Regions from separate parts of the Tumebacillus lipolyticus genome, predicted to be linked through region 1. Evidence: riboswitches for the same ligand, from Rfam matches in the RefSeq annotation. Region 1 holds a riboswitch; the other holds the start of a gene.
The links. Region 1 has a riboswitch for cobalamin ahead of ACFSOY_RS08150 (ABC transporter substrate-binding protein). Riboswitches for the same ligand answer to the same signal wherever they lie in the genome.
Positions count from the first base shown of each region.

Region 1 (4,208 bases):
CACGATGATGGGGGCAACCCTGTCGTTTACCATTCCGGTGGCGCTCGGCATCTTGCGGCGCGAAGACCGCGAGCCGCTCGCCACCGGCATTTTGATCGGGCTATCCACGATCCCGATCGGCTGTCTGATCGGCGGTGTTGTGGCTGGGTTTGCCTGGAAGATGATGTTGCTCAACCTGGTGCCCGTCACCCTGTTCGCCGCCCTGATCGTGTTCGGACTGTGGAAGCGACCTGCGAAGATGGTCGCATGCTTCCTCGTGTTTGGGCGGATCATCGAGATCGTCGCGCTGATCGGTCTCGTGCTCGCCATCTTGTCCGCGCTGCTCGGCATCGAGCTGATCGATGGCCTGAAGCCGCTGTCGGAGGGGTTGCTGCTGGCCGGACAGATCGCCGTGATCCTCGCCGGAGCCTTTCCGCTGGTTCATTTCCTGACGACTGTGTTCCGCAAGCCGCTGCTGCTGATCGGCTCACGACTGGGGATCGGGGAGACGTCGACCGCAGGGCTGATCACATCGCTGGCGAACTGTCTGCCGATGTTTGCGATGTTGCACGCGATGGATCGCCGGGGCAAGATCTTAAACATCTCCTTTGCGGTCAGCGGTGCGTTCGTCTTCGGCGGGCAGTTTGCCTTTGTCGCCGGCGTCAGTCCAGAGATGCTGGTGCCGATGATCGCTGGGAAGCTGGGTGGAGGCGTCGCAGCGCTGCTGGTCGCGATGTGGTTTTTGCGCGGCATGCGCGAAGGGGAACAAGAAGGCGAAAAAGAGGGAGGGAAGAGCACATAGCCTGTGCTCTTTCTTTTTTCAGTTTTGCTGCAAATCAGCAAGCGATTCGAAATCGGCAGAACGATCGGGCGTTTACAAATTATTTACAAAAGGCTGGACAATCGATTGATCGGAGGGATAAAATGGACGGACTGAAGTTTCAGAGCGCGTGTTACAATTGGGCGTGCGCCCCGATGGGCACGTGCTGTTTCGTTCTCGGACCGAACTTTCCTTAGAATGATGTGTCATTTTTCTTTCGAATGATGTGTCATTAGTAGTAGAGGGGGAAAATACTGATGAACTATGACCTTTTTCAAACGATCAACAACTGGTCAGGCCACTACAAGTGGCTCGATGAAACGATGATCTTTTTCAGTGACAAAGCGCTGCTCTTATATGCGATCGGCTTGGCCTTGCTCTGGATTGCATCCTCTTCCGCGGGAAAGCGGATTGCCTTGTTTGCAGGTATCACCGGGGGCGTCGGCCTGTTGCTGAACTTCCTGATCAGCCTTGTGTATTTTGAACCGCGCCCCTTTATTTCGCACAGTGTCAATCTGTTGATTCCGCACGCAGCAGATGCGTCATTTCCAAGCGACCATACGACGGGAGCGTTCTGCATCGCCTTGGCGATCTTCTTGCGCAATCAAAAGATCGGCACCCCATTTTTGCTGCTCGCGATCGCGACCGGCTTCTCCCGTATTTTTGTCGGCCACCATTACCCGGGGGATGTCTTGGCATCGGTGATCGTCGGCTTGGTGACCAGCCTGATCATTCTCAGGATTCAGCATAAGCTGGAACCGATCTTCAAAGGAACTCTCTACCTGTACGAAAAAGGTACGGCACGATTTGGTGGTTCGCAAACAAGAAAGTCATGACCAACGGTCATGACTTTTTTGTTTCGGCCGCCCTCGCCAGAAATTGGGCTGCTGCCGTTCAAGACTTTGAATCGAGAGCGCTCAATTTCCTACGCGACATCTAGGCTGTCAGTATGCTGGAAAATCGCGAGAGAAAGAACGTCGCTGCCTCCCCCCTTTTGGCGAATAAACGGCAGTCCAGATGGGCAGGCTAGAGGTAAAACGCGCATGGGAGGTAGCAGATCATGGAAGTGACGATGGGTGCTGATGAAGTGATCGCTCGTATCCAACAGATGGCAAGCTCTGGGGAGCCGACCAGCAAAAAGAAGGTCAAACAAACCGATCCTGAGCTGATGCGAAGTGCGCTTTACTATTATCCCAGCTGGGAACATGCACTGAAAAATGCGGAACAGCAGTGAGGGCATCACCTCACGATCGAATTTAGAAAAAAGCGTGCGATCATCGCATGCTTTTTCTTTTTGTTTAGAATCAATCCAAAAAAGGATTTCCCTTTCGGAACGCGAATAAGCAATACCGAACCAACAATTACATAGGACGGCGATGAGGTGCCTTCGCAGACGAACAGCGAAGGGTAACAGGGAATCGGGTGCCAATCCCGAGCGGTCACGCCACTGTAACCGAGGAGTTTTCTTTCTATGATGCCACTCGATCGAACGATCGGGGAAGGCGAAAGAACGCGATGATCCGGAAGCCAGGAGACCTACCTCATCTGCTACACCAGAAGTCCTTCGATGAAAAGGAGAGGTGTTCACATGGAACGACAAGGAATCAATTCTTTGCGATCGTTTGCCTGCTTATGCACGTGACCCCAACCTTTTTGGTTGGCGTCACGTGCTTTTTTACTGTATGGGAATCGGATTCTATCACTCAGGTCAGGAGTTGAAAGAGATGATGACAAGAAAACTCACCAACTGGAAGCGGGCCGCCTTGAGCCTGCTCGCGCTACCGCTTTTGCTCGTCGGATGCGGCAATGATTCGCAGACGAAGGGCGGTGCGACCCCGCCGGCTGCCCAAGCGGACTATCAGCAGGTCACGCTTTCGACGGGCGGTCACACGATCACGATCAACGAAGCGCCCAAGCGCGCCGTCAGCCTCAACCAGCACACCACGGAGATCATGCTCGCGCTCGGTCTGGAAGATCGGATGGTGGGCACGGCGTACATGGACGATAAAATTTTGCCAGAATATGAGGCCAAGTATGCGAAGATCCCCGTGCTGGCCGATCAATATCCCTCGCTGGAAGTGCTGCTCGGTGCGAACCCCGACTTCGTCTATGGGCGCAAGAGCGCGTTTTCAGACAAGGCGCTCGGCTCGGTCAAAAGCCTTGGGGAAAAGGGCATCAACGGGTATGTCGCCAGAGGCACGGAAGTCTCCGGCGTGATCCCGACGATGGATGTCGTGTATGAGGACATCTTGAACCTCGGCAAGATCTTTGACATCAAAGATCGCTCCGAACAGCTTGTCGACAAGCTCAAACAGGGGATCGCCGACACGCAGAAAAAAGTGGGCGATGTGAAAAAACCGCTGCGCGTGGCCGTGTATGACGCGGGCGATACGGCGATGTTTACGGCATCGAAAACGCTGCAGACCCATCTGATCGAGCTTGCGGGCGGCAAGAACGTGTTTGACGATCTGGACAAGAGCTGGACAGAGGTGAGCTGGGAAGAGGTGGTCAAGCGCGACCCGGAAGTCTTCGTGATCAACGAGTATGACAAACCGTCCGCTGCGGAGAAGATCGCCTCGCTGAAAAAGCACCCCGCGCTGCAAGATGTGTCGGCGATCAAAAACGATCGCTTCGTGATCTTGCCGCTGTCAGACGCGTTTGAAGGCGTTCGCAACGTGCGTGCGGTCGAAACGCTGGCCAAAGGATTCTATCCGGACCGCTTTCAATGATGAAAAGGTGGCGTTCGTTCTACCTGCTGCTGATCATCCTGACAGGGCTTTTCATCGCGTCGATCACCGTTGCGGTCATGCTCGGCCCCGTCCCGATCCGGCCGGAGACGGTGTGGCGCATCGCCTTGTCCCACCTGCCGCTGTTCGGTGACTCGTTCGTCGTCGACTGGAGCAGAGGGCAGGAGAACATCGTCTGGGAGGTGCGCTTTCCGCGGGTGATGCTTGCGGCGGTGGTCGGCGCGGGCCTGTCGGTGGTCGGCGTCGCCATCCAAGCGCTGGTTCGCAATTCGCTGGCCGATCCGTACATCCTCGGCGTCTCCTCTGGCGCATCGGTCGGCGCCACCTCGGTGATCCTGTTTGGGACGTTCTCCTTCTTGGGTCAATGGGCGCTGTCCGCATCGGCGTTCCTCGGGGCGCTGGTCGCGGTGGTGGTCGTCGTCCTGCTGGCACAGGTCGGCGGCAGGTTATCGCCGGTGCGCCTGCTGCTCGCCGGCATCGCGGTGTCTGCCGTGTTCTCCGCGCTGACCAGCCTGATCGTGTTCATGGCGAAAAACGAAGCGGGCATCCGCAACGCGCTGTTTTGGCTGATGGGCAGCTTCGCGGGCGCCAAATGGGAACAGCTGCTGATCCCCGCGCTCGTCGTCGCGATCGCGATGATCTTGCTGCTGGTGCGATCCTCT
Region 1 is NZ_JBHUIO010000005.1:592,653-596,860, reverse strand. Features, by position in the region: gene eutH (ethanolamine utilization protein EutH) at 1-781, shown strand, start outside; gene ACFSOY_RS08160 (undecaprenyl-diphosphatase) at 1,057-1,635, shown strand; gene ACFSOY_RS08155 (hypothetical protein) at 1,860-2,033, shown strand; cobalamin riboswitch at 2,162-2,357, shown strand; gene ACFSOY_RS08150 (ABC transporter substrate-binding protein) at 2,524-3,528, shown strand; gene ACFSOY_RS08145 (FecCD family ABC transporter permease) at 3,525-4,208, shown strand, end outside.

Region 2 (4,208 bases), 430 kb from region 1:
ACCGCGTGGGGTGTGGAGCAAGCACATCGACGAGCTGAAGCAAAATCCGGCTCGGGCCTTGCAGTTGCTCGATCGTGTCAAAGCGGATCGCTCCAAGTACGTTCAAGATTCGGTGGGAAACTGGTTGAACGATGCGAGCAAATCGAACCCGGGCTGGGTGCTTCAAGTTTGTCAAGAATGGCTGGAAGCAACTGATTCGAAAGCGACGAAGCGCATCGTGACAAAAGCGAAGCGGACGATCGAAAAAAAGCGGGCCGCCAACTGATCGCTACCACCTCGAACAACCTTATGCTATACTTACTCCTACTACCAGCTACTAATGGAGGGGACCTCATCATGACCACACTCACAGGAAAAACAGCGCTGATCACCGGCGGATCTCGCGGCATCGGCAAATCGATCGCGCTCAAGCTCGCATCGGAAGGCGCAGACATCGTGATCAACTTCTTCCGCAACCGCAAACCTGCGGAAGAGACGCAAAAGCTGATCGAGATCATGGGGCGGAAATGTCACATCGTCAAAGCGAACGTCGGCGACCTCGACAAGATCGACCAGCTGTTCGAAGAGATCAAGGAGACGATGGGCGGGCTTGATATTCTGGTCTCCAACGCCGCGTCTGGCGTGCAGCTTCCGGCGATGGAAGTGGAGGAGAAGCACTGGGATTGGACGCTGAACATCAACGCGAAGGCGCTGCTGTTCCTCGCACAGCGGGCCGTTCCGCTGATGGAGCAGCGTGGGGGCGGTGCGATCGTCTCGATCTCTTCGCTCGGCAGTCGCTTCGCCTTGAAAAATTACACCTGTGTCGGCACTTCGAAAGCGGCGCTCGAATCGCTCACGCGCTATCTCGGAGCAGAGCTTGCTCATAAGAACATCATCGTCAACGCGGTGTCGGGAGCGGCTGTCGACACAGACGCGCTGACGCACTTTCCGAACCGCGAGGAGATGATCAACGACGCGATCAGCCGCACGCCTGCTGGCCGCATGGTCACGCCGGAGGACATCGCCGATGCGGTGCACTTCCTCTGCACCGAACAGGCGAAGATGATCGTCGGGCAGACGCTGATCATCGACGGGGGATACTCGCTGATCAACTAGGGCGGAAACGCGCTTGCCGCAGGGAGGATTTGACCTCCGTTTCCCGCTCCGCTAAGATGAGAGCAAGATTGCACTCCAACTTGAGGTGAACAAGAGATGCTTAACGAAGCAATTTTTCGCTCGAACGAATTTATGGTGATCCAAGCGGCTGTCGCAGCTGCCAACTTTGCGGTCGGCGCCTTCAGCCTTGAGCTGAAGGGCATGCGGGCGCTCGGCAACACCGTCATGGCCGAGAAGCTGGAAGCTGCTGTCAACAAGGCGAAGGCGGACAGACAGTTTGCCGCCTCGCTGTTCGACACTCATCTGCAAGGCGAGTTCAACTCGGAAGCAGATTTTAAAAAGGTGCTCGACATGGTGCACAACTACAACTCGCTGATCGACCATTCGCTGATCAACTCCCGGGCGGCATTTCTTCCGCTCGGCGCCGTTCCGGAGATGCGGAAGGATCGCTTCGAAGAGCAGTAGAGACGAGCACAGGAAAGACCAGCCCGCTGTCGGCTGGTCTTTTTGCTTGTCCAAGCCAAAGCGAAATGATAAACTACCACTGAGACTGGAAGAGTAGGGAAAGTGGTGCAAATCCACTGCAGCCCCCGCTACTGTATACGGTGACGCGCTCACAGATGCCATTGTCCGTTCGGATGAGAAGGTGTGAGCTGGCGGCAGACCCGTGAGTCAGGAAACCTTCTTCCAATCGCAGTCCTACGTGCTTTCGGAGGGAAGGTACAGGAACCAGGTCATCTTGCAGCTTGGCGTCATCAAAAGATCCTGATTCTAAGAGCCTTCAACTCCTGACCATGCGGCAGGAGTTTTTTTACGAGATCCGTTTTCCAAATGATTCCTGAGAGGAGAATGACTAATGGCTAAGCGCATCACAAAGATTTCTGCTGGCGTCCTGCTGGCGACCTCCCTGCTCATTCCGCAGACGGGAGCTGTGCTGGCAGCAGATGATAGCCTGACGACCGTCAAGGTCCGGGTGGCCGGATTAAACGGCATGCATGAGGAGAAGGTGTTAAACGTCGGCTCCGCTTCGTTCACCAACACGGTCGGTGAAACGATCACGATGCAGAAGCCGACCGCGATGGGCGCGCTGATGAAACTGCTCAGCGAGCAGAAGCTCACCTATGAGGCGAAGACGGTTTCCTTCGGCTCCTACATCTCCAAGATCGGCACGCTGGGAGAAAAAGATCTCAACGCGAATGCCGGCTGGTCGGTCTGGGTCAACGGGAAAGCGCCGGACATCTCTGCTGATGCATCGGAGATCCACGATGGCGATGAGGTGGTCTGGGGCTATTATGACTACACGCAGACGCTCTTCCCGCAAGTCAGCTTCTCGACGACCACGCCTGCTGTCGGCGAATCGTTCACCGTCAAGGTGACGGCGGAGCAGACCACCTATGATGAGGAATGGAATCCGACCGTCACCACCGTCGACGTAGAGGGTGCGGCCGTTCAGAAGGCGGGCACAGCGGAGACGCTTTGGCAGACGGGCGCAGACGGTGTCGCCACGCTCAAGGCAGATCAGCCGGGACTGCTCCAGCTGGAGATCGACAAAGTCGATCAGCAGACGGGCGTTCCGCAATTGATTCGTACCGGTCGCCTCAACCTGCTCGTCGGCAACCCGAACGCCTCTTTCACCGACCTGCAAGGCGTTGACTGGGCGAACGAATCGATCCTTGCGCTCGCGAAAAAGGGGATCGTCATCGGCTCGGGCAACGGAGAGTTTCAACCGAAGCGTCCGGTCACCCGCGGCGAGCTGACCAAGATTTTGGCGCTGTCCAGCGGTGACCTGAACTTGGGCGGCCCCGCTTCTTTCCGCGATGTGAACCAAAACGCGTACCAGACGTTCATTGAGACGGTCGTTCGCAAAGGGTACATGAGCGGGGACAAGGAAGGCACCTTCCGTCCGAGCGCAGGTCTGACTCGCGAAGAGCTGGCCGTCGTGCTCGTTCGCTTCGCCGGGATCGAACCGACCTCGAACATGCAGGAGCTGAGCTTCCAGGATCGGGGAGATGTCAGCAGCTGGGCGCGTCCGTTCGTCAGAGCGGCCGTCGAGTTTGGCCTGATGAGCGGCGATGCGGAAGGAACGTTCCGCCCGCATGCGACCGCTTCGCGAGCTGAAGTTTCGACTGCGATCGTGAATGTCATGAACGGAACGAATAAATAGTACGCTGTACGGGAGAGGCTCTGTGAAGAGCCTCCCCCTCTTTTTACCATTGAACAGGAGGAAAGTGCGCCATGAAGCTCACCTCACAGCTTGGACTTTTTCTTGCGCTCGCCTTGATGATCACCGGATGTGGCAGCCAAAGCGAGTCGAGCAAACAGCAGGAAGGGAATTTGCCGGAGCAGGTCGTCGTCCAGCTCCCCGAGCAAGAGCAGCCTGAAAAGGAAGCGGAACAAAAAGACCAAGAGCAGCAGCAGGCGGAAGATACAAAACCGAACGAGCAAGCCGGGGCGGCTGCCGGCAACAATACCCCGCCGGCCAAGAGCGACAAGCCTGACGCTTCGAAAGGCTCGAATGCGAGCAAGCCGGCGAACGGTGGTTCGACCGCACCGCAGCAGCCATCACCTGGCAAAAAGCAGCCGGCGGGCAACTTGCAGATGCTCGTCACCCACAATTTTGGCGCCGTTTCCGAGTTTAACCGCTCGGTCAGCTACTACGGCGGCGAGTCGGTGATGGATGTGATGCGCCAACATCTCGAAATCGAGACGGCGTACGGCGGCAGCTTCGTCAACAGCATCAACGGAGTCAAGTCTGGCTACACCGATAAGTCGATCTTCACGCGGAAAAAACGGGACTGGTTTTACTACGTGAACGGGGTGGTCTCAAGCGTGGGGGCGGACGCATATGCGGCGAAAAACTCGGCCAGCGTCTGGTGGGATTACCATGACTGGTCGGGCAGCGGATCGAACACGCCAGCGGTCGTCGCCTCTTACCCGCATCCGTTCACGAGCGGATATGAAGGCGCGCGACCGGGGACTGTCATCTACTACAGCGACGGCCATGCTGATGATGCGGATCGCTTGGCATCCGCCTTGCGCGGACAAGGCGCGCAGGGCGTGAGCACCGCGTCGTATCGCAACCAGACCTTGATCGAAAACACGACCAACGTGAT
Region 2 is NZ_JBHUIO010000005.1:160,011-164,218, reverse strand. Features, by position in the region: gene ACFSOY_RS06040 (DNA alkylation repair protein) at 1-265, shown strand, start outside; gene fabL (enoyl-[acyl-carrier-protein] reductase FabL) at 337-1,095, shown strand; gene ACFSOY_RS06030 (hypothetical protein) at 1,192-1,560, shown strand; cobalamin riboswitch at 1,596-1,798, shown strand; gene ACFSOY_RS06025 (S-layer homology domain-containing protein) at 1,952-3,259, shown strand; gene ACFSOY_RS06020 (DUF4430 domain-containing protein) at 3,331-4,208, shown strand, end outside.
Region 2: it holds a riboswitch for cobalamin, as region 1 does, so the genes downstream of both, ACFSOY_RS06025 (S-layer homology domain-containing protein) here and ACFSOY_RS08150 (ABC transporter substrate-binding protein) in region 1, are expected to answer to the same signal.